One region of the Mesorhizobium sp. Primo-A genome, then DNA from elsewhere that is predicted to be linked to it. Evidence: predicted binding sites of a transcription regulator. Region 1 holds the regulator's gene; each other region holds the start of a gene.

Region 1 (7,292 bases):
GCGCGTCGCGGCGGAAGCCGGTGAAAAAGCGCGACATCTGCTCATGCACCATGGTGTGGCGCGTCACGCGGTAATCGAAATCGTCCTTCTGCGCCTTGGTCGGCAATTCACCGTAGAGCAGGAGATAGCAGACCTCGAGGAAGTCGCCATGTTCGGCCAACTGGTCGATCGGATAGCCGCGGTGCAACAGGATGCCGGCGTCGCCGTCGATGAAGGTGATTTCGGACTCGCAGCTTGCCGTCGAGGTGAAGCCGGGATCGTAGGTGAAAGCGCCGGTGGTTGAGTAGAGCGAGGCGATGTCGATCACATCAGGCCCGACCGAACCGCTTCGCACCTTGAATTCATGGGTCTTGCCGGCGAATTCAAGCGTTGCGGTGGCCTCTTGGGTCTTGCCCAAATCCAGTTTTTTCGCAGCTTCGGTCATTGCAAACTCCTTCTTGTTTCCTCATGCCGGCAAAGGCAAATTTCGCAGAGCGACACGTCGAAAATCACCGCAATGCGCGTATTCGCCACCGCATTTCAGGAGGTGCGTGCCAGATTGGGCCAAGGCCTAATGTTGCACTGCGAAACCCGCCTTTCAATGCCAATCTTCTTGGGCCAGTTTGCTCCTAATCGATTTGATCTGAGATGCGCGCCAGGCTTTCCTCGCGGCCGAGCACGGCGAGCACATCGAACACGCCCGGCGAGGTGCTTTTGCCGGTCAAAGCGGCGCGCAAAGGCTGGGCCACCGCGCCGAGCTTGTGGCTGCCGGCCGCCGCCACCTCGCGGATCGCCGCCTCCGCCGAGACGGCTGTCCAGTCACCCGCAAGCCCGTTCAAAGCTTCGTGAGCACTGCGCAGGATCTTGCGGGCATCGTCGGTGAGCAGAAGGGCCGCCTTGTCGTCGATCGGCAGCGGTCGCGTGGCAAACAGGAAGGCCGCGCCGTCGACGAGCTCCACCAGCGTCTTGGCGCGCTCCTTCAGGCCCGGAAGCGCTGCCAGCAACTGCGCCTTGGTGCTGTCGTTCAGGCGTGCGGCGATCGCCGGGCCACCTTCGAGGTAGGGCAGGGTGGCGATGAAGATGTCGAACAGTTCGGCATCGCTCATGCGACGCATATGTGCGCCGTTGATTGCCTCCAGCTTGGCGAAGTCGAAGCGCGCCGCGCCCTTGTTGACGTCGCCGATGTCGAACCAGGAAATCATGTCCTTGATCGACATGATCTCGTCGTCGCCATGGCTCCAGCCGAGACGCGCCAGGTAGTTGAGCAGCGCCTCCGGCAGGTAGCCCATGGCGCGATAAGCCTCGACGCCAAGCGCGCCGTGCCGCTTCGATAGCTTGGCGCCATCGGCGCCGTGGATCAGCGGGATATGCGACATGGACGGCACGTCCCAGCCCATGGCGTTGTAGATGACGGTCTGGCGGGCGGCGTTGGTCAGATGGTCGTCGCCGCGGATGATGTGGGTGACGGCCATGTCATGATCGTCGACGACGACGGCATGCATGTAAGTGGGATTGCCGTCGGAACGCAGGATGATGAAGTCATCGAGATCCTTGTTAGGAAAGCGCACGTCGCCCTGGACCCGGTCATGGACGACGGTCTCGCCTTCGGTCGGCGCCTTGATGCGGATGGCGCCCTTGGCACCTGCGGGTGCCTCTGAGGGGTCGCGGTCGCGCCAGCGGCCATCGTAGCGGGGTGGCAGCCCCTTGGCTCTGGCGGCCTCGCGCATGGCCTCCAGTTCGGCTGGCGTGGCGTAGCAATAATAGGCCTTGCCGATGCGCACGAGCTCCTCGGCCACCTCGCGGTGGCGGGGCGCACGCTCGAACTGCGACACCGGCTCGCCGTCCCAGCTCAGGCCAAGCCAGGAAAGCCCGTCGAGGATGGCAGCCGTCGCGGCTTCATTGGAGCGTTCGCGATCGGTGTCCTCGATGCGCAGCAGCATCGTGCCGCCGGTGTGCTTTGCATACAGCCAGTTGAACAGCGCCGTGCGCGCGCCGCCTATGTGCAAATAGCCGGTGGGCGAGGGGGCAAAACGGGTGACGACCTTGTCGGACATGGAACTCTCGGAAACCATCTGAAGCGGGGTGCGGTCGCGCGGACTTTCGCGCTTTGCGCGTTCATGTAGCATAGGGTGTCGAGGGCGCAAGGGGCAGACCCGATGGCTGGACGAGGCTGGGGCTCGGATCAGGGCGAGGACGCTGCCATTGGCGTCAGCGAACGGTCCCTGTTTGCGCCTCTGCCAGCCTCATTGCCGCCGCCGTCGCCCCTCGTGCCGGATTCCGGCAAGCTGCCCTTGCAAACGGGTATCGCCGCCTCTGTTCCTGTTGCCGGAACCGGCAGGATCGTGCGCGTGCGCCGGCAGATCGGCCTGATATCACTGCCACGCCTGCGCCACAGCGTGAACATGGCGGCGAGCCTGGAACTCGACCGGGGCGTGGCCTTCCTGCTGGTACCGGTCTGCCTTGCGATCGGAGCGATCGGCTATTTTTCGCTGACGGCTGAACCCGACTTTGCGAGACCTGTCGCGGTTGTCATCCTGACGGGGATCTGTGCGCTGGTCTCGCGCTCATGGCCAAAGACCCATCTGTGTTTCATGGCGGCACTTTTGTGCGCCCTAGGGCTGCTTGCTGCCAAGGTCGAGACGTGGCGTGCGGGCACACAAATGTTGGGCTCGGAAATCTCGACGCAGGTGACCGGCCGCGTCGTCTCGCTCGACCGTATGGAAACTGGCCGTATCCGGCTGACCATCGACGTAACATCGACCGCAAGACCGAAACTGCGCTATGCGCCGGAACGGGTACGGCTTTCGGCACGCAAGATCCCGGCTGACGTGACCGCAGGCTCTCTCATCACTGGATATGCCAAGCTTTTGCCGCCGACCGGGCCGGTGCGACCGGACAGCTATGATTTCTCCTTCGACAGCTATTTTGCCGGCATTGGCGGCAGCGGGTTCTTTCTCGGCAATCCCAAGCTTGTCGTCAGCGATGATGGCGACATGCCGCTGTCGGCCCGAATTTCCTCCAGCGTGGAAAATGCCCGTGAAGGCATCGCCGACCATATCAGGGCGAGCGTCGGCGGCGCCGAAGGCGAGATCGCCGCGGCGCTGATCGTCGGCGTGCGCGCCGGCATTCCCGACGACATCAATGAGGCGATGCGACGTACCGGCATCTACCACATCATCTCCATTTCGGGACTGCATATGGCTCTGGTCGCCGGCACCATCATGGGGTTGCTGCGCGGCGCCTTCGCCTTGTTTCCCGATTTTTCCGCGCGTCGCCCGGTCAAGAAGTATGCCGCTGCCGCCGCACTGTTCTCGATCGCAGCCTACCTCGTCATCTCAGGTATCGTCGTCGCCGCCGAACGCAGCTTCATCATGCTGGCAGTGATGCTGATTGCAGTTCTGTTCGATCGAGCAGCACTCACCATGCGCAATCTGGCGATCTCGGCGATCGCCGTCATCGTGGTGTCGCCGCATGAGGTGGTCGGCCCGAGTTTTCAGATGTCGTTCGCCGCGACCGCGGCTCTGGTCGGCGCCTATGCCGGCTGGGCGGATCACCGCGCGGGAAAAGCAAGAACGCCGCCGCCGAAGCGATCCTTGCCCGGGTTCCTGACACGAAAATTCCTGCTGGCGGCAATCGGTCTGGCCATGACCTCGATCATCGCCGGCAGCGCCACGACGCTGTTTGCCATCTGGCATTTTCAGCGTGTGTCGCCGCTCAGCCTGTTCGCCAATCTCGCGGTTATGCCGATCGTCACCGTCGTCATGTTCCTGGCCGTCGCCAGCGCGCTGCTGATGCCTTTCGGATTGGATTGGCCAGGTCTCTACCTGATGGGCAAGGGCCTGACGATGATGATCGCCATATCGGGCTGGATCTCCGAGCGTTCGCCTGTCGATGGGGTCGGGCTGATTTCGCAACAGTCGGTCCTGCTGGTGGCCATTGCCCTGGTCATCGCGACGATGGCGACGACATGGCTGCGGCTCGCGGCTCTGCCATTCGCGTTGGCAGGCTTGCTGACCGTCTCGGATACGCGCACGCCCGATGTGCTGATCTCGGAAGACGCCCGGCTGGTGGCGTTGCCGATCGGTGGCGGTGAGCTTGCCGTCAGCCGGCAACGGCCGAACGAATTCACCGTCGACAACTGGAAACGCGCGCTGACATCGGAAACCATCGTCGTTCCGGAAGTGTTCGACAACAGCGATGGGCAATTCGACGTCGCGGATGCCGTTGAGCTACCGCCGGGATCGCCGTTCTATTGCTCCTCAGGCGTTTGCGTGGCCAGGCACATGTCCGGTGCGATCATTGCCTATGTCGAGGACCGCAAGGACACCTGGAAAGCCTGCGGCTTCGCCGAACTGATCGTCGTCAACGACGCCACCGCCTATGACGCCTGTCACAACCCGCTGGTTCTCGTCATCACCAAGCGGCAACTGGCTCGCAAAGGCAGTGCCGCGGTCTTCTTCGATCGCCAATCGGCGACCACGCCGGCGACGATCAGCTTCGCGGTGGACAGCCCATATCGGCCCTGGCACACGCAACGCAGATACTCTCGCGAGGCGAGGGGGCTGGCACCCTTCAAGAAACCCGAGAAGCCAGTGGTCAACCCACAGCCGTCTCAGTAGCGACGGATCAGGCCGACGAGCTTGCCTTGCACCTTGACCCTGTCCGGCCCGAAAATCCGTGTCTCATAGGCTGGATTGGCGGCTTCGAGGGCAATCGAGGCGCCCTTGCGGCGGAACCGCTTCAGCGTCGCTTCCTCTTCATCGACCAGCGCCACGATGATCTCGCCGGGGCTGGCCGTGTCGGCGTTACGGATGATAACGGTGTCGCCGTCGAAGATGCCGGCCTCGATCATCGAATCGCCCTTGACCTCCAGCGCATAGTGCGCGCCGCCCATGATCATGTCCGGCGGCACCGAAATCGAATGCGTCTGATGCTGGATGGCATCGATCGGCACGCCGGCGGCGATGCGACCCATGACCGGGATCGAAACGGCAGAGACCGCATCGTCGTCATTGCCGGGCGAAGGCATCCGCGAAGGCGCCGGCTTGATCTGCCGGCCAAGAGCACCACCCTGACCAAGACTGCCCTGGATGACGCTTGGCGAAAACTTCTTTGCCGCATTGAGGCCTGGCGCGATGGAGTCCGGCAGCCGCAGCACTTCCAGCGCGCGGGCCCGATTGGGCAGCCGGCGGATAAAGCCGCGCTCCTCAAGGGCCGTGATCAGCCGATGAATCCCGGATTTGGAGGCAAGGTCGAGCGCCTCCTTCATCTCGTCGAAGGATGGCGGAATGCCGCTCTCCTTCAGGCGTTCATGGATGAACATCAGCAGTTCATGTTGCTTGCGTGTCAGCATGGCGGCCCCCAGGTTCCCTGAAACCAGAATCGAAAAACAAACCCAGAACAAACACTATCTGTTCCAGTTGTGTTCTGCAACCGTTTAAAGTTTAATGAATTTGTTAAGGCTGCTGAAATTATTTGGCGCTTGCCAGCGGGTTACGATCGACGGGCGCCACCTTCGGCAATGCGCCTGCTCACATTGAAATTGTTATGGTTAATGACCTGTGGCTTATCCCCTACCAAAGCTTGGCATTATCTGTCGATCGACCTCGACAAGGGGCGATTGCAACCTTCGGGACGTTCGTTGGCCGTGAACGAAACGGAGCCAAAACGCCAACGTCAGTTGGGCATTTTGGCTGGAAATTCAGCTCTCCGTCATTTGCCAGGCAGTGAGGGCAGCGACGGCGGATCGCCGGGATCGGTGCGTCAGGTAACGGCTTCCTTGACGGCGAAACGCTGGTCCTTCCATGCTCCCGTGCGCAGAATGTCTTCCAGAACCTCAACCGCCAGCCACACATCCTTGTAGCTGACATAGAGCGGCGTGAAGCCGAAACGGATGGTCGACGGTGCGCGGAAGTCACCGATCACCCCGCGCTCGATCAGCGCCCGCATGATTTGATAGCCGTGGTCGTGAAGGAACGACACCTGGCTGCCGCGCCTGGTCGCGTCGCGGGTGGTCTCCAGCGTGAGACCGTAGGCGCCGCACTTGGCTTCGACGAGCTGGATGAACAGTTCTGTCTGCGCGACGCTCTTCTTTCGCAATGCCGCCATGTCGACGTCGCTCCAGATGGCAAGCGCGCCTTTGAGCGCCCGCATCGACAGGACCGGTTGCGTACCGCACAGAAAACGGCGGATGCCGGTGCCGGCAACATAACCCCGTTCGAAGGCAAAGGGCCGCGCATGGCCCCACCAGCCGCTGAGCGGCTGGCTGATATCGCCGTGGTGGCGCTGCGCGGCATAGATGAAGGCCGGCGCGCCCGGACCGCCGTTGAGGTACTTGTACGTGCAGCCGACAGCGAAATCGGCATTTGCCTGATCGAGCTCGACGGGCAGGGCGCCGGCGGTGTGGCAGAGATCCCAGACGATCAGCGCTCCGGCCGTATGAGCCCTGCGCGTCAGCGCCGCCATGTCGCGCAGTTCACCCGATTTGTAATTGACGTGGTTGACCAGCACCACCGCGACGTTTTCGTCGATCAGATCTTCGATGGTCGGCGCGTCGACGCCCGCGAGGCGCAGCAGGACGCCATCCCGGGTCGAGGCCACGCCTTCGGCGATGTACAGGTCGGTGGGAAAACTGTCACCTTCGGCGACGATGGCTGACCGGCCGGGCCGCATCTCCATCGCTGCGTGCAGCACCTTGTAGATGTTGGTCGATGTCGTGTCGCAGACAACGGTCTGGCCGGCCGCGGCTCCTATCAGGCGTCCGAGTTGGTCGCCGAGTTCGATCGGCATCTCGAACCATCCGGCCGTGTTCCAGGCTCGGATAAGATCTCGGGCCCATTCCTGCGTCGCCGCCTGCTGCAGCTCGCCGAAAACGGCATGAGATGCTGCCCCCAGTGAATTGCCGTCGAGATAGATCACCCCCTCCGGCAGAATGAAACGGTCGCGCATGGCCCGCAGCGGATCCGTGGCATCCATCGCTTCGACTGCGGCGAGATCAGGAATTCCACTCATGGTCAGTCCCCGGTTGTTCGCGAAGGGGTTTCCGCCACAGAGCGTCCCTTCGGTGAGCCTGTTCTCATTTCGATGATGTCAGAGCCGGGTGCGGACCGTCCACAGCTCCGGAAACAGCACGACCTCGAGCATTTTCTTCAGATACGAAGCGCCCGACGTGCCGCCGGTGCCGCGCTTCAGACCGATGATGCGCTCCACCGTGGTGACGTGGTTGAAGCGCCAGCGGCGGAAATAATCCTCGAAGTCGACCAGCTTCTCGGCCAGTTCGTAGAACATCCAGTAGCGCTGCGGATCGCGGTAGA
Region 2 (7,292 bases), on a different contig from region 1:
CGGAACTGAATCGCGCGCCGATGCTTGAATCGGGTTCGAGTAGCTCTGGGTGGCGTGATGCAAGACAAGCGTTTCGATATGCCCGTTTCGGTCGCGTTAGGCCGGTCGGGCAACACTATCTACAAGGTTGAGCGCGTGGCGCAGGCGGCCGATGTGCTTCTCAATCGTTGGCCGGCGGTGACGGGGAAAAGCCATGTGGCCGCTCGAAGGGCCTGCCTGGCGGTCTTGGACGGGATCAAAGAAGCCAGCGTGGCAAGGGCGGCGTTCGTGAAGGCCGCGGCTGACGCAGACATCTTGCGCGAGGACGATTATGGCCGTGGCTAAGAAGGATCAGGAGCGCGTCGGATATGCCTGGCTCTATGGGGTGCAAGCGCGCAAGGACGGAAGGGAGCGGGTCGTGCCGGAGTTCTGGAGGGAATATGCCGACGCCTGGTTGCAGGGCTTCGATGGCCAGTCCATCCAGGGTGCCGGCAAGGCCGAGCCCGTCGGCGATCAGATGGAAGCGGAGGTCGATGAAGCTGGGGTCAGCAAACTGTAGCTAACAGGCTAGAGCGGCTTGCCGGCGCGTACCATAGCTCGTGCGATCGCGAGCTCGGCTTCCGTCTTGGCATTCTCTTTCTGGGTCATGTTGTCGGCGGCAATGAGCCGCTTCAGCGCCCGCAATGTCTCACCCCGCGTCCAGCCCACCTCCAACATGCAATCGAGGATCGCCTGAAAGCCGGGCTCCATGGCCTCCTGGCAGTCTAGCGCGCGGTCCGCGTAGTCATGGTCATCCTGGTGTCTGGGCGAATCGATCATTCTTCACTCCATGTCCGGCACTTCGCCGTTGGTGAACAGCACTGTCGGCGGCCCATAGTCGCCAAGCGCCGGGTCGGCGTCGCGACTCCATGCTATGACACCGACGTGGTTTGAAGCCAGCGCCTTTGCCGTGCGGATCGCGCGGTCTTCGCTTTGCTGGTCGGTCGGGCCGTATGCGGTGAACAGGTCGCCATCCTCGCCGCGGTCGAACGCGACGACAACGATCAGCTTCGGCTTTTTCTGATCTGGCACATCGTCGGACACTCAGTGCGTCCTGCCGGAGCGGAGATGCATCTCGATCTTGTTGATTGCCTTGGTGAGGACATCGACAGCCTGCAGATTGACGGCGAAATCGAAGTTACCTTGCACCGTTTCGAATATCAGAACGCCGACCTTGGTCTCGGCGTCGCTCATCATGCCCATTCCAATGCCGGTCGGCATATAGGGTGGTTTTTCTGACATGGTCTCTCTCCTCAGATGCGGTGTGGGCTTGTCGGCAGTTCGGCCATCCGGCCGTGCGAACTGAAGTGGCCAAGCGCGATCGACAGATGATGGCGGCCATGAACCCGCTCACCACTATTCGAAATGCATCGACTGGCCGCGCATCATCGCCAGGGTCAGTGCGATTGCAGGATTTGCAGGCGGCTTCTCCATAAGCAAGGAACCGTCGAAGTCGCGCCACGCCGCCATGCGCAATTCGTCATCATCATCATCCCCGGCTGCCGGGTTGAAGACGTGAGCGTCGCAAGGATCTCGCTCAACCTCGATCGTCCAGTCCTTGAGCGCCTTGCGGGCCATTTCTTCCACCTGGGCAAGGTCGCTGGTGAAGAAGGGGATACGGTCGCCATCTTCCGAAAGCGGCTCGACCCGATCCAGCGTCGGCCGCTCGGGCACCCAACCAAGAACGAAGGCAATATCGAAATCAATCTGGCGGTCCGGGCCAGCTGTGACCTCAAGCCGTTTGACGACGTCAGGATAGAGCTGTTTGCGCGCCGGCCACGTGTCCGGAAGCGCCTCGGCTTGCAATCTCGTTCGGGGAACGTCGATCAGTTCCATGACCTGATGGCGCGGAATTGTGTCCTCCGGCCAGCCCGCACAACATGCAATTGTCGCAGCTTCGTCGGCTTCTTCCCAGATTATGGCCGCTCGGTCCTCATCCTCGGTAGGTTTGTCGTCTTCCGGAAAGCCTTTGATATCCCACCCTTCCAACGCGAACAAACCTTCCGCGCCTTGCAAGGCCGTTATGCCGGCTCGCGCGAAAACTGCTTCGGCTGCCGCGACACCGCGTGCCAGTTCTTTGGACGTTGCACCTTCAATGTTCAAGCGAAGTTCCATGGTTCGCCTCCTGTGCCAATCGTGTTGACAGTGAACAAAATAAGAACATTGGAGTCAATAGGCTGTTGCCGACACAAGAATAAGATCTGTCTTTTCAACGCGATAGCCCACTGGACAATGATCGACGCATGATCCCGTTTCCAAGGCAACTGCTTCCATCGCCGATCAAGATGCGGACCGCCGCGGACGGGGACAGTCGGTCCCGCGTCCCGTCCTGCGGCCGGCGCTATGCTGACGCTCCTACGGCTGTCCTGTTAACCGCCCGCGGCGGGGGCGAATGTCCTCCGTCCTGCGCGCGACAATGTCCGCATTTGCGGACGCGCGCAGGACTGCGGTTTATGCGCCGTTTTTCCTTTGGCCGCCGGCAGTCGCCGGCGCGACGCCCAGCGGGCTATCGTGGCCTTCGACCGTATCGTGCTGTCGGTAAACGACTCTATCGGCGTCACCAGGCAGTGGTCGCTCCAAACCTTTCTTCCGCAGCGCCACCTCGCCGTGCCATTGACTCTTTATTAGGAAGAGAACAAATGAGGAACATACCATCGGCATTTCGCGTTCAGGGGACAGATGAGTGCATCGGCGCCAAACGCTGCCATTACCGATCTGCGAGAGCGCATTGCGCGTCTCGAAGGCGGCAATACGCGCGAACGAGCGGTGCTCCCCTTCGGCGTCACTGCCATCGACAGCCATCTGCCAGGGGGCGGTGTGGCTCTTGGCGCGCTCCATGAAGTTGCCGGCGGCGGCAACGGCGTCATCGATGGCGCCGCCGCATCGCTTTTTGCGGCGGGTATTGCGGCCAGAACGCAAGGCAAGGTGCTGTGGTGCGTGACGCGCCAGGATCTGTTTGCGCCGGCAATCGCCCAGGTCGGACTTCACCCCGACCGAGTGATCTATGTCGAAGCCGGTGACGACAAATCCTTGCTCGCCTGCTTCGAGGAAGGTTTGCGGCATGTGGGGCTTGGCGCTGTGGTTGCCGAAGTTGCCCGGCTGTCGATGACGGCCTCGCGACGTTTGCAGCTCGCATCGGAAGGCTCCGGCGCGATGGGCATCGCCATCCGCCGCTGGCGCCGCCAGACCGAAGCCGCCGATTTCGGGCAGCCGACGGCGTCTGTTACGCGCTGGCGGGTTTCTGTCTTGCCGTCGCGACCGCTTCCCGTGCCAGGCGTCGGCCGGGCACGATGGCAACTTGAATTGATCCGATCACGTGGAGGGGAAACGCTCGATATCGAAGTGGAGGCTTGTGATGCAAAGGGTCGTCTCGCTCTTCCTTCCAAGGTGGTCGACCGACCGGCTCAGAAGGAAATTGGGCGACGTCTCGCCGCCACCGGATAGACCCTTGGTGCTGGTCGGGCAGCAAGGCAACCGTCGCTTGGTGGTAGCAACAGATCGCGCGGCTGTGGAAGCGGGCCTGCGGGTGGGAATGCCGGCAACGAAGGCACAGGCGCTCGTTCAGGGGCTGGCGGTCATGGATGCCGAACCCGAGGCAGACGCTGAGGCATTGGAGCGGCTGGCCCTGTGGGCATTGCGGCGGTACGCGCCGATCGTCGCTGTGGATCCTCGGGACGGATTGGTCATGGATACCACAGGCGCCGACCACCTTCATGGCGGCGAACAGTTGATGCTGGCCGATATGGTCGAACGTCTCAGCCAGGTCGGCTTCTCGGCGCGCGCAGCCATAGCGGATAGCTGGGGTGCTGCTTACGCTGTTGCGCGTTACGTCAAGCAGACCGTCAGCGTGGTCGCCATCAACGCAACCCAGGATGCGATTCTTCCACTGCCCATCGCGGCACTGCGGTTGCCCGACGCAATCGTCAGGGGTTTGCAGGTTCTCGGCTTCGACAGGGTAGGCGAGCTTCTGCAGCAGCCGCGCGCGCCACTGACGTTACGCTTCGGGCCGGAACTCGGCCGCCGCCTTGACCAGGCTGCTGGACGCCTCGCCGAGCCGATAGAGCCGGTGCGGTCAGCGGATGTGGTCGAAGTCAAACGTGCCTTTGGCGAGCCGATTGGTGCGGCCGAGACAATCGCGCGCTATGTCGGCAAGCTTGTTCAAGCGCTATGTGCCGAACTGGAGGGCAAAGGCCTCGGCGCACGGCGGCTCGACCTGCTGCTCTACCGCGTCGATAACCGCATCGAAGCCGTTCGCGTCGGCATGGCCTTGCCTGTCCGCGATGTGAAGCGGCTGACGCGGTTGCTCTGCGACAAGATCGAGACGGTCGATCCGGGCTTCGGGATCGAGTTGATGCGCTTGTCCGCACCTGTGGCCGAACCGCTGACACCCAGGCAGACCATTTCGTCACTCATCGAGCAACAGGACGCGGACATCTCAGACCTGATCGACATCCTCGGCAATCGTGTCGGCGAGGAGAGGCTCTATCGGTTTGCCCCGGTGGCCAGCGACGTGCCCGAGCGATCATTCCGGCGGGTGGCCCCCGCCTCAGCCGAAACTGGCCAGGCATGGCCAGACCATTGGCCGCGTCCGGCCCGCTTGTTTGCCGTTCCAGAGCTAATCGAGGCGATAGCGCTACTGCCCGATCATCCGCCGGCGAGCTTTACCTGGAGAGGCATCCGGCGACGGGTCAAGCGCGCCGATGGTCCTGAGCGGGTTTTCGGCGAGTGGTGGAAGCGCGATGCCGAGCTTGCCGCCGTGCGCGACTATTTCCAGGTCGAAGATGAAGCCGGCGAGCGGTTCTGGATCTATCGCGCAGGCGATGGCGAGGATGCCGCGACCGGTTCCCATTTGTGGTTTCTGCACGGCATTTTTGGATGACGGCTTCCTACGTCGAATTGCAATGCACCTCGCATTTCTCCTTCCTTCGCGGCGCTAGCTCCTGCGAGGAATTGTTTGCCCAAGCAGCATGCATGGAGATGCCGGCACTTGCCATCTGTGATCGCAACAGTCTGGCCGGCATTGTCCGCGCGCATGAGGCCGCCAAGGCAACCGGTGTCAGGCTGATCGTCGGTTGCCGGCTGGATCTGGCGGAAGAGATTTCCATCCTGGTCTATCCGACCGATCGCGCGGCTTATTCACGGCTTTGCCGCTTGCTGTCGCTGGGCAAGAAGCGTGGCGGCAAGGCGAAATGCATGCTCCATTGGGCCGACCTTGTCGCCTATGGCGAAGGCCTTGTTGCGGTGCTCGTCCCCGACCAGGCCGACGACACATGCTCGATGTGGCTGCGGCGGCTGCGCGAGGCATTTGGCGATCGGGCTTACATGGCGCTTACGCTGCGGCGCCGTCCCAATGACGCGCTGCGGCTGCACGATCTGTCCAATCTTGCCGGACAGGCCGGCGTGCTAACGGTCGTCACCAATGATGTCCTTTTCCATAAACCATCACGGCGCATTCTGCAGGATATCGTCACCTGCATCCGCCACAATGTCACGATCGATGATGCCGGGTTTCGCCGCGAGCGGCATGCCGACCGCTACCTGAAACCGCCGGACGAAATGGCACGGCTTTTTGGTCGCTACCCCGAGGCGCTTACGCGGACGCTTGAAATCGCCGAGCGTTGCCGGTTCTCATTGGGCGAGCTTGCCTATCAATATCCCGAGGAGCGCATGCTGCCGGGTCTGACACCGCAGCAGGCCTTGGAGAAACTGACATGGGAAGGCGCGAAGGAGCGCTTTCCCGAAGGTGTGCCGGACAAGGTTGTCGGCACGCTCAGGCATGAATTGCAGCTCATCGAGAAGCTGCAATACGCGCCCTATTTTCTGACGGTCAATGCGATCGTTCGCTTTGCCCGCAGTCAGGACATCCTTTGCCAGGGCAGGGGGTCGGCCGCCAACAGCGCCGTCTGTTATGTCCTGGGCATCACGTCGATCGATCCCGACCGCAACGATCTTCTGTTCGAACGCTTCGTCTCGGAAGAGCGCCGCGAGCCACCCGACATCGATGTCGACTTCGAACATGATCGGCGAGAAATCGTCATGCAGTGGGTGTTCGACACCTACGGCCGTGAACACGCGGCTTTGTGCTCTACCGTCATTCGCTATCGCTCCAAAGGCGCCCTGCGCGATGTCGGAAAGGCGCTCGGGCTGCCTGAAGACCTGATCAAGATGCTGTCGTCGCAGGTGTGGGGCTGGTCGGACGAAGGCGTCCAACCCAAGCACGCCGAGGAGCTGAACCTCAATCTCGGCGATCGCCGGCTGCGTCTGGCGCTTGATCTGGCCAGGCAGTTGATCGGCGCGCCGCGGCATTTGTCGCAACATCCCGGTGGTTTCGTCCTGACCCGCGATCGGCTGGACGATCTGGTGCCGATCGAGCCAGCCGCGATGAAGGATCGTCAGGTCATCGAATGGGACAAGGACGACATCGATGCGCTGAAGTTCATGAAGGTCGACGTGTTGGCGCTCGGCATGCTGTCCTGCATGAAGCGTGGCTTCGATCTCCTGTCGCAACACAAGGGCATCACGCTCGATCTCGCAACGATCCCGGCAGAGGATCCGCGCACCTACGCCATGATCCGCAAGGCCGATACGCTGGGCACCTTCCAGATCGAATCCCGCGCCCAAATGTCGATGCTGCCGCGCATCAAGCCGCGGACCTTTTATGACCTGGTGATCGAGGTAGCGATCGTGCGGCCAGGGCCGATCCAGGGCGACATGGTGCATCCCTATCTGCGCCGGCGTGAAGGCAAGGAAGAGGTGGTCTATCCCAAGCCTGAGCTCGAAAAGGTGCTCGGAAAAACGCTGGGCGTGCCGCTGTTCCAGGAACAGGCAATGCGGGTGGCGATCGAATGCGCCGGCTTCACGCCAGGCGAGGCCGATCAGCTGCGCCGCGCCATGGCGACCTTCAAACACACTGGTGGCGTCTCCAGCTTCGGCGCCAAGCTGATCGGCGGCATGGTGAAAAACGGCTATGAGCGCGAGTTCGCCGAAAAGACCTTCAAGCAGCTGGAAGGCTTCGGCAGCTACGGCTTTCCCGAAAGCCATGCCGCGAGCTTCGCGCTGATCGCCTACGCCTCCTCTTGGATGAAATGCCATCACCCCGATGTCTTCTGCGCCGCTCTCCTCAATGCTCAGCCGATGGGCTTCTACGCGCCGGCGCAGATCGTTCGCGATGCCCGCGACCATGGCGTCGAGGTGCGTCCAGTCTGCGTCAACGCTTCACGCTGGGACTGTACGCTGGAGCCCACTGAGCACGAAGAAGATCGGTTTGCCGTTCG
Region 3 (7,292 bases), on a different contig from region 1:
CCTACGCCACAACCTTTTATTCGCGCGTTGTCGACCTCTACATCATCTGCGGGACGAAGCTCAACGCGCCGTCCCAGAAGGCGGCGGAAGAGACGGCGCTGCGCAATTGCCAGGCCGGGTTGACACGGTGGAAGCTCAAGACCGCGAGTGGCGGCTGCGCAATCTCGTCATCGAAATAAGCAACCGGCCGAGACTTTTTTGCGAATGGGGGAAGCAGAATGAAATCCGGGACCTGCAAACGAGCAGCCACCCCCATAGTGGCAGGCTTGCTGATGGTGGCGGCCTCCACCGCTGCCATGGCCGGATCGCTGGCAGGCAGCAAGGGCGACGTGCGCTACCCGGTGACCATTCCTATAGGAACCACCGGGGGCTGCGGGAAGGCCTATGCAGCGTATCTCGCAGCCGCAGGCCATTCGGCTTTCGCGGCGACGCCAATCGTTCCGGCGACCGAGTACTTCGTTTGCGGCGTGAAGCTGAATGCATCGTCACAAAAGGCGGCGGCGGAACTGGCACTGAAATCCTGTCAGGCCAGCAAAAGCAAATACAAGGTTACCGTCGCCGGCGCCTGCAGCATCGCCGCGTCCAAATAGACCGGAAAGCGCCCGGTTTTTCTCCTTGGGGAAGACAAAATGAAATCCACGAATTCCAAGCGAACAGCCATGGCGATATTGGCTGTATTGCTGGTGTTCGCAGCATCCGGAGCGGGCATGGCCGGCTCACTGGCGGGAAGCGAGGGAGACAAGCGTTTCCCGCCGTACCTGCCGCGAAATCCCAAGGATCCCTGCACCAAGGCCTACAAGGCCTATGTCGCGGCCGGTGGCCATTCAGCGTACGCAACCACTCCCTACGCACGGATAATGTCGTCGTACATAGTTTGCGGCGGCCACCTCAACGCACCATCTCAAAAGACGGCCGAAGAGTTGGCGATGAAATCCTGTCAGTCCACCCGCGGCCACTACAAAGTCACGACCGGCGGCAGTTGCGAGATCGCGGCCTCGAAGTAGGTACAGCCGACCGCAAGGTAGAGCACTTCCCTGGTAAGGGAGAGGTTTACTCCGAGGGCTTAAAAGGCTCGCGAGACAGCACCCCCCTCTGTCCTGCCGGTCAGAGGGGGGTGTTCAAGCGCCATGCTTCCCATGGACTTCGAACCTTACATGCGGAGGCTCCATGTTCGCCAAGATCCTGATCGCCAACCGCGGCGAGATCGCTTGCCGTGTCATCCGTACGGCTCGGAAGCTGGGCGTGCGTACCGTCGCCATCTATTCGGATGCCGACGCAAAATCCCTGCATGTCGAGATGGCCGACGAGGCGGTGCATATCGGCGCCTCGCCCGTCGGCGAAAGCTATCTGCGCGGCGACAAGATCATCGCGGCGGCCCTGGCAACGGGTGCGCAAGCCATTCATCCCGGCTACGGCTTCCTGTCGGAAAATCCCGATTTCGTCGACCAGGTGACAGCGGCGGGGCTTATTTTCATCGGCCCATCCGCGGCCTCTATCCGTGCCATGGGGCTGAAGGACGCCGCCAAGCGGCTGATGGAAAAGGCCGGCGTGCCGGTCGTGCCGGGCTATCATGGCGAGGCGCAGGAGATCGTGCTGCTTGCCTCCAAGGCGCGCGAGATCGGCTATCCAGTGCTGATCAAGGCGCGCGCCGGCGGCGGCGGCAAGGGCATGCGCCGGGTCGAGCATCCCGATGAGTTTTCCGAGGCGTTGTCCAGCGCACGGCGCGAGGCGAAAGCCGCGTTCGGCGACGACCGTGTGCTGGTCGAAAAATATGTCGACAAGCCGCGCCATGTCGAAGTGCAGGTCTTCGGCGACAATTTGGGCAATGTCGTGCATCTCTACGAGCGCGATTGCTCGGCGCAGCGCCGCCACCAGAAGGTGATCGAGGAATCGCCGGCGCCCGGCATGACGCCCGCTTTGCGCAAGGCGATGACGGAGGCGGCAGTGAAGGCCGCCAAGGCGATCAATTATTCAGGCGCCGGCACCATCGAGTTCATCGTCGATGCCTCGCAGGGCCTGAAGGCCGACCGCTTCTGGTTCATGGAGATGAACACCCGTCTGCAGGTCGAGCACCCGGTCACCGAAATGGTCACCGGCACCGACCTGGTCGAGTGGCAGTTGCGGGTCGCGTCAGGCGAAAAGCTGCCCAAGACGCAAAGCGAGATCGCGCTCGTCGGCCATGCCTTCGAGGCGCGCATCTATGCCGAGGACGCGGCAAAAGGGTTCCTGCCGGCGACCGGTACGCTGCATCATCTGAAATTTCCGGATGCGGCCCCGCAAGGCGCCACGATTCGCATCGAGACTGGCGTGCGAGCGGGTGACGCCATCTCGCCCTATTACGACCCGATGATTGCCAAGCTGGTCGTCCACGCAACGGACAGGCAGGCGGCTCTGGAGGCGCTTGGCGCGGCGCTATCCCGGACCGAGATCGCCGGCTCGACCGTCAACACCGCCTTTCTTGCCGCTCTCGCCGCCGATCCGGATTTCGCCGCAGGCGATGTTGACACCAGCCTGATCGCCAGGCACCAGACGGCGCTGACCGAGGTCGCGCCGCCGACCGGCGAAACCATCGCTGCCGCGGCCGTTGCGGCCTCCGGCGCCGGAGCATCGCCGTCACCCAACGATCCGTGGTCGTCGCTTGCCGGTTATGCGCATTTCCACAGCGTGGCGCGACGCACACGTTTGAAGTTTGGCGAAGACGAAATCGTGGCGAAAGTTTCGGTGCGGCATGACGGGCGGTTCCAGGTGACGCTGGACAAGCCCTATGACGACACCAATTCGCATGATTTTCGCTCAACACCACGCCTCGCCCGCTGGCCAGGCCACATCACCCTGTTCGAAGGCGCCGTCGGCTACACCTTTACGGTGCCGGACCCGCTCGCACGAGCCGACGAGGCAGCGGCGGGTTCAGGCAGCCTGCGCGCGCCGATGCCGGGACTGGTCAAGCTGGTGCGCGTGGGAAAGGGCGATGCCGTGATCAAGGGTCAACCGCTGCTGATCCTGGAGGCGATGAAGATGGAACACACCATCGCCGCGCCGCATGACGGCGTGATCGCCGAGATCGCCACCGAGGGCGTGCAGGTGACCGACGGGACGGTGCTGGTACGGTTCGTCGAGGAACAAGCCGCTTCGGCCGCTGTAGCCAGCTGACGGTTCGAAAGGCAGACTACAGGGCAAACAAGAAAATGGCCGGGGACGACCCCGGCCATTTCCCTATGCTATTCAGTCGCCGGGCCGGCGATTACTGCGCGATCGGCGCATATTTTCCGTCATGCCACTGGTTGATGTCGTAGCTGGCATTCTTGAGATCGCCCTTCTCGTCGAAGGTGACATTACCGACGACGGTGCTGATCGGCGTGCCGTTCTTCAGCGCCTCGGCAACCTTGGCCGGATCGTCGCTGCCGGCACGCTTGATGCCTTCGGCGAATGCCTGGATGGTGGCGTATGAGAACAGCGTGAAGCCCTCCGGCACGAAACCGCCGGCCTTGATCTTCTCGACGGCTGCCTTGGCTTCCGGCTTTGCCTGCGGATCCGACGGGAAGACGAACATGGTGCCCTCGCCGGCCGGGCCAGCGACCTGCCAGAATTCCGGCGAGGCGATGGAGTCCGGCATGATCAGCTGGAACTTCAGGTTCTGTTCCGCCGACTGACGCAGGATCAGGCCAGCTTCAGGATGGTAGCCGCCGAAATAGACGACGTCGGCTTTCAAGTCCTTGAGCTTGGTAACGAGAGCCGAATAGTCCTTCTCGCCAGCGTTGATGCCGTCATAGTAGACCTCCTTGAGGCCGCCGGCATTCATCGTTGCCCTGACGGCGTCAGCCACGCCCTGTCCGTAGGCGCTCTTGTCGTGCAGGACGACGACATTCTTGCCGGCGAACTTCTTGGCGATCCATGGGCCGATGAAGGCGCCCTGCGCATCGTCACGCGTATAAAGGCGCATGATCGTCGGCCAGCCGGCCTTGGCGGCCGCGTCGGTCAGCACCGGGTTGGAAGAAGCCGGGCTCATCATCAGCGCGCCGGCTTCGGCATAGACGGCCGAGGCCGGAATGCTCGAACCCGAGCAGGCATGGCCGTCGATGAACTTGACGCCATCGGCGACGACGCGGTTGGCAACCGACACCGCCTGCTTGGGATCGCACTGGTCGTCTTCGATATCAAGCTTGATCATCGACCCGTTGACGCCGCCAGCGGCGTTGATCGCATCGGCAGCGGCCTGTGCGCCCTGCTTGAACTGATCGCCGATGGTGGCGAGCTGTCCGGTCATCGGGCCGATCACCGCAAAGGTGATATCGTCGGCGAATGCGACCGGCGTGCTCATCATCAGGCCGAATATGGCCGCGTTCAAAATACTCAATTTTTTCATGATGGTAGAACTCCTCCACTCACGCGCGGCCGCCCCGGCCACGCTTCTTCCAGAGAGGCGGGACAATTTCATCCTTCATTCGGCCTGTCTAGGCGCATTGGCGCCGCTCGATTGGGCCTGCAAGACGTCATCCACGCAAAAACCCACGCCAGCCTTGTTCCGGCTGGTCGTGGCTTTTTTGCCCGTCGAGCAATCTCCAGGCGCCCCGCCCCTAAAAATCCCGCTCAGCTTCCCTGTGTCGCGCACGACTGGGCCTTGCGGCCTGCCGCGTTCTTTCTCTTGCCCTCGTGACCGTCTTGCGCGGCCTTCAATTTCGCCGGGTCCGGCCGTCTGTGCGGCCTTGATCCCGGAGCTTCCCTGTCTTCGATAGGCCTGTCTGCGATTGGCAGATTTCAGTGCATGGTCATCCATTCGCGGGCTTCGCGAAGCGCCGTGGCGATCTCGACCTTCGACATGGCCGCCGACAGTTCCGAGCGCAGTTCCGCGGCGCGGGCCGAGCCCTTGATGGCGGCGATGTTGAACCATTTGTGGGCGGCAACGACATCGGTCTCGCAATCGCGGCCGGTCGCATACATCATGCCCAGTTCGAAAAGGATGTCGGCCTGGGCAGTTGCCCCCATGGCGCCGAAACCTGCTTCAAGCATTTCAAAACGTGCCATTTCAATCCCCTGTTTCCGGCCCCTGTCAGGCTCCCGAGAGCTGCCTTCTTTCGTCCTTGGCGGCTGCTCTTCCGATGCTTTCGAGAATGCCGTGCAGGCTTGAATCCGTCGTTAAATGGCGTGCTTAATTTGAGGAAAACAAAGCTAAAACAAGAGGTAAACGCGGAAATTCGTTAAGGATACAAAGCCAGCAATTCAGCCTGCTTGCGTCAAATTTGACGAAAATTTCCCGATGCCAATTCAAGACTTCGCTAACCACAGGAGACAAAGGCGATGCGCCGATCGTTTCATTTCCTTGGCCAGGAGGCGCATTCGGGGCCCTTCAAAATCCGAAAGTCTTCCGTTGCGGCACCGCTTTTGTTTTGCCGGGAGCTGGATTAGCTTACGTTTGCGTAAGCGGCAGACCGAGGCGGAGCATCCGGCCGGACATCTAAAGGGAGGAAGACATGTTTCGAAGAGTGAGCCTGGCCCTTGCGGCCACATTGATCATGGCCGGTGCGGCCTGGGCCGATCCGATCGAGGGCAATTGGAAGACGCAGGCCGGCGACACCGCAGCCATCGCTGGCGGCGGCTCGTTTTCCATCACGCTCAAGTCCGGCAAATATGCCGGCAAGACCATCGGCTCGCTCAAGGCGACGGGCGACAACAAATATGCCGGCAACATCACCGATCCGGCAAACGACAAGACCTATTCGGGCAAGGCGACATTGTCGGGCACCTCTCTCAAGATGAGCGGCTGCGTGCTCGGCGGGCTGATCTGCAAGAGCCAGACCTGGCACAAGCTCTGATCGAGCGCATCTTTCCGACCTGATGACGGGGCCCCGACGGGCCCCGTTTTCGTTTTGTCGACACATCCTGCGCCGGTGATGCTCGATGGAGGCCGGCGGCTATCCAACCGACGCCGGCGCCGTCGAAACCCCGTCAATCATCTTGAACCGCAGATGAACGCCGCCATCAGAGCCGGTTCAGTTGCATCAGGGCATTCTCCGGCGTGTTGAAGGAGACCGACCCAATGCTTGCTCGCCGCTTCACCATCGTCTGCCTGCTGGTGAGCCTGTTTGGAATGTTCTTCGCCATCCTCGTCGCTGAAGCGGGCCGTCCGGCCCGCGCCTGGGACGAAGCCAGTTCCAGAACCTGCCGCCTCGCCTGCCCCACCCATCTTCGCAACTGAACAAAGAAACCAAGACCTCGAAAAGAAAAGCTGAACGCCATGAACCGCATCGCCGCCAACGTTCTCAAGACCCTTCGGCTTCTGCCGCGGGCGGCGCTTATCCTGACGGTTCTGGCCGCTCCGGTCCTGGCCGTGCCGATGATGCGCGCTGACGCCGGCTCGACGATCGACGCACCGGCCCTGAAGAAGTCCGGCGTCGGCTTTGTGCTTCTGGTCAGCCTGCAGCGCGGTTGAAGAAAAACGGCGCTTTGGCCGCCTTCGGTCGCGACACCCCTCCCAAGTGCCGATCCAAGTCTCTATATTGAGCCATGGAAAAGCGAATCTACCCACAAGCCATCGAATCTGTCGTCATGCCGGAGCCTTTTGGCCGGCAAAGCTTTGATAGCGCTGAAAAGGCCGTCAAGGCACTGCAGGCGCTTTACGATCGCAACACCAGGTTCCTGCGCGACTCCTTCGCAGAATTGGCGGCAGCAGGCGGTGATAATGGCAAGCGCTACCGGGCCTTCTATCCGGAGATCGGCGTCACCACCAACTCATTCACCCAGATCGACTCGCGCCAGGCCTATGGGCATATGCCGACGCCTGGGCATTTTTCCACCACCATCACCCAGCCGGGCCTGTTCGAAAGCTACCTCGTCGAGCAGTTGCGCCTGATCATGCGCAATCATGGGGTTGCGGTCACGGTGTCGGAATCGACCACACCCATCCCGCTGCATTTCGCCTTCCTTGAAGGCACCCATGTCGACGGCGCGACGGCAGAGCGCATCAAGCGGCCGATCCGCGACCTGTTCGACGTGCCCGATCTCGACGGCACCGACGACCAGATCGCCAACGGCACCTTCGAAGTCGCCTTCGGCGAGCCGAGGCCTCTGGCGCCCTTCACGGCGCAGCGCATCGACTATTCGCTGCACCGGCTGTCGCACTATACGGCAACCACGCCGCAGCATTTCCAGAACTTCGTGCTGTTCACCAACTATCAGTTCTACATCGACGAATTCGTCGCCCGCGCCCGCGACCTGATGGCCAATGGCGGCGGCGGATACACGGAGTTCGTCGAGCCGGGAAATGTCATCACCAAGGGCGGGCAGAGCGCGCCCAG

Evidence for each region. The regulator LexA, encoded in region 1, represses DNA repair genes until DNA is damaged. The targets are predictions, from matches to a motif close to TGTTCNNNNTGTGTTCNG.
Region 2: EOC83_RS29050 (ImuA family protein) is a predicted target of LexA. The motif match lies at 2,650-2,667, and genes of this name have one in related genera.
Region 3: EOC83_RS22270 (sel1 repeat family protein) is a predicted target of LexA. The motif match lies at 5,157-5,174, and genes of this name have one in related genera.

Annotation. Positions count from the first base shown of each region.
Region 1 covers NZ_RZTG01000003.1:179,017-186,308, reverse strand. Annotated here, with positions in the region: gene gltA (citrate synthase) at 1-424, opposite strand, end outside; gene gltX (glutamate--tRNA ligase) at 609-2,033, opposite strand; gene EOC83_RS06320 (ComEC/Rec2 family competence protein) at 2,136-4,598, shown strand; gene lexA (transcriptional repressor LexA) at 4,592-5,332, opposite strand; gene kynU (kynureninase) at 5,743-6,990, opposite strand; gene kynA (tryptophan 2,3-dioxygenase) at 7,069-7,292, opposite strand, start outside.
Region 2 covers NZ_RZTG01000020.1:45,753-53,044, reverse strand. Annotated here, with positions in the region: gene EOC83_RS29080 (DUF982 domain-containing protein) at 58-324, shown strand; gene EOC83_RS29075 (hypothetical protein) at 311-538, shown strand; gene EOC83_RS29070 (hypothetical protein) at 547-798, opposite strand; gene EOC83_RS29065 (hypothetical protein) at 802-1,062, opposite strand; gene EOC83_RS29060 (hypothetical protein) at 1,063-1,260, opposite strand; gene EOC83_RS29055 (hypothetical protein) at 1,375-2,133, opposite strand; gene EOC83_RS29050 (ImuA family protein) at 2,698-3,462, shown strand; gene EOC83_RS29045 (DUF6504 family protein) at 3,374-4,897, shown strand; gene EOC83_RS29040 (error-prone DNA polymerase) at 4,894-7,292, shown strand, end outside.
Region 3 covers NZ_RZTG01000012.1:60,327-67,618, forward strand. Annotated here, with positions in the region: gene EOC83_RS22245 (hypothetical protein) at 1-179, shown strand, start outside; gene EOC83_RS22250 (hypothetical protein) at 219-590, shown strand; gene EOC83_RS22255 (hypothetical protein) at 630-1,004, shown strand; gene EOC83_RS22260 (acetyl/propionyl/methylcrotonyl-CoA carboxylase subunit alpha) at 1,168-3,150, shown strand; gene EOC83_RS22265 (ABC transporter substrate-binding protein) at 3,242-4,363, opposite strand; gene EOC83_RS22270 (sel1 repeat family protein) at 4,756-5,022, opposite strand; gene EOC83_RS22275 (DUF2147 domain-containing protein) at 5,469-5,810, shown strand; gene EOC83_RS32850 (hypothetical protein) at 6,035-6,193, shown strand; gene EOC83_RS22280 (hypothetical protein) at 6,233-6,427, shown strand; gene EOC83_RS22285 (AMP nucleosidase) at 6,544-7,292, shown strand, end outside.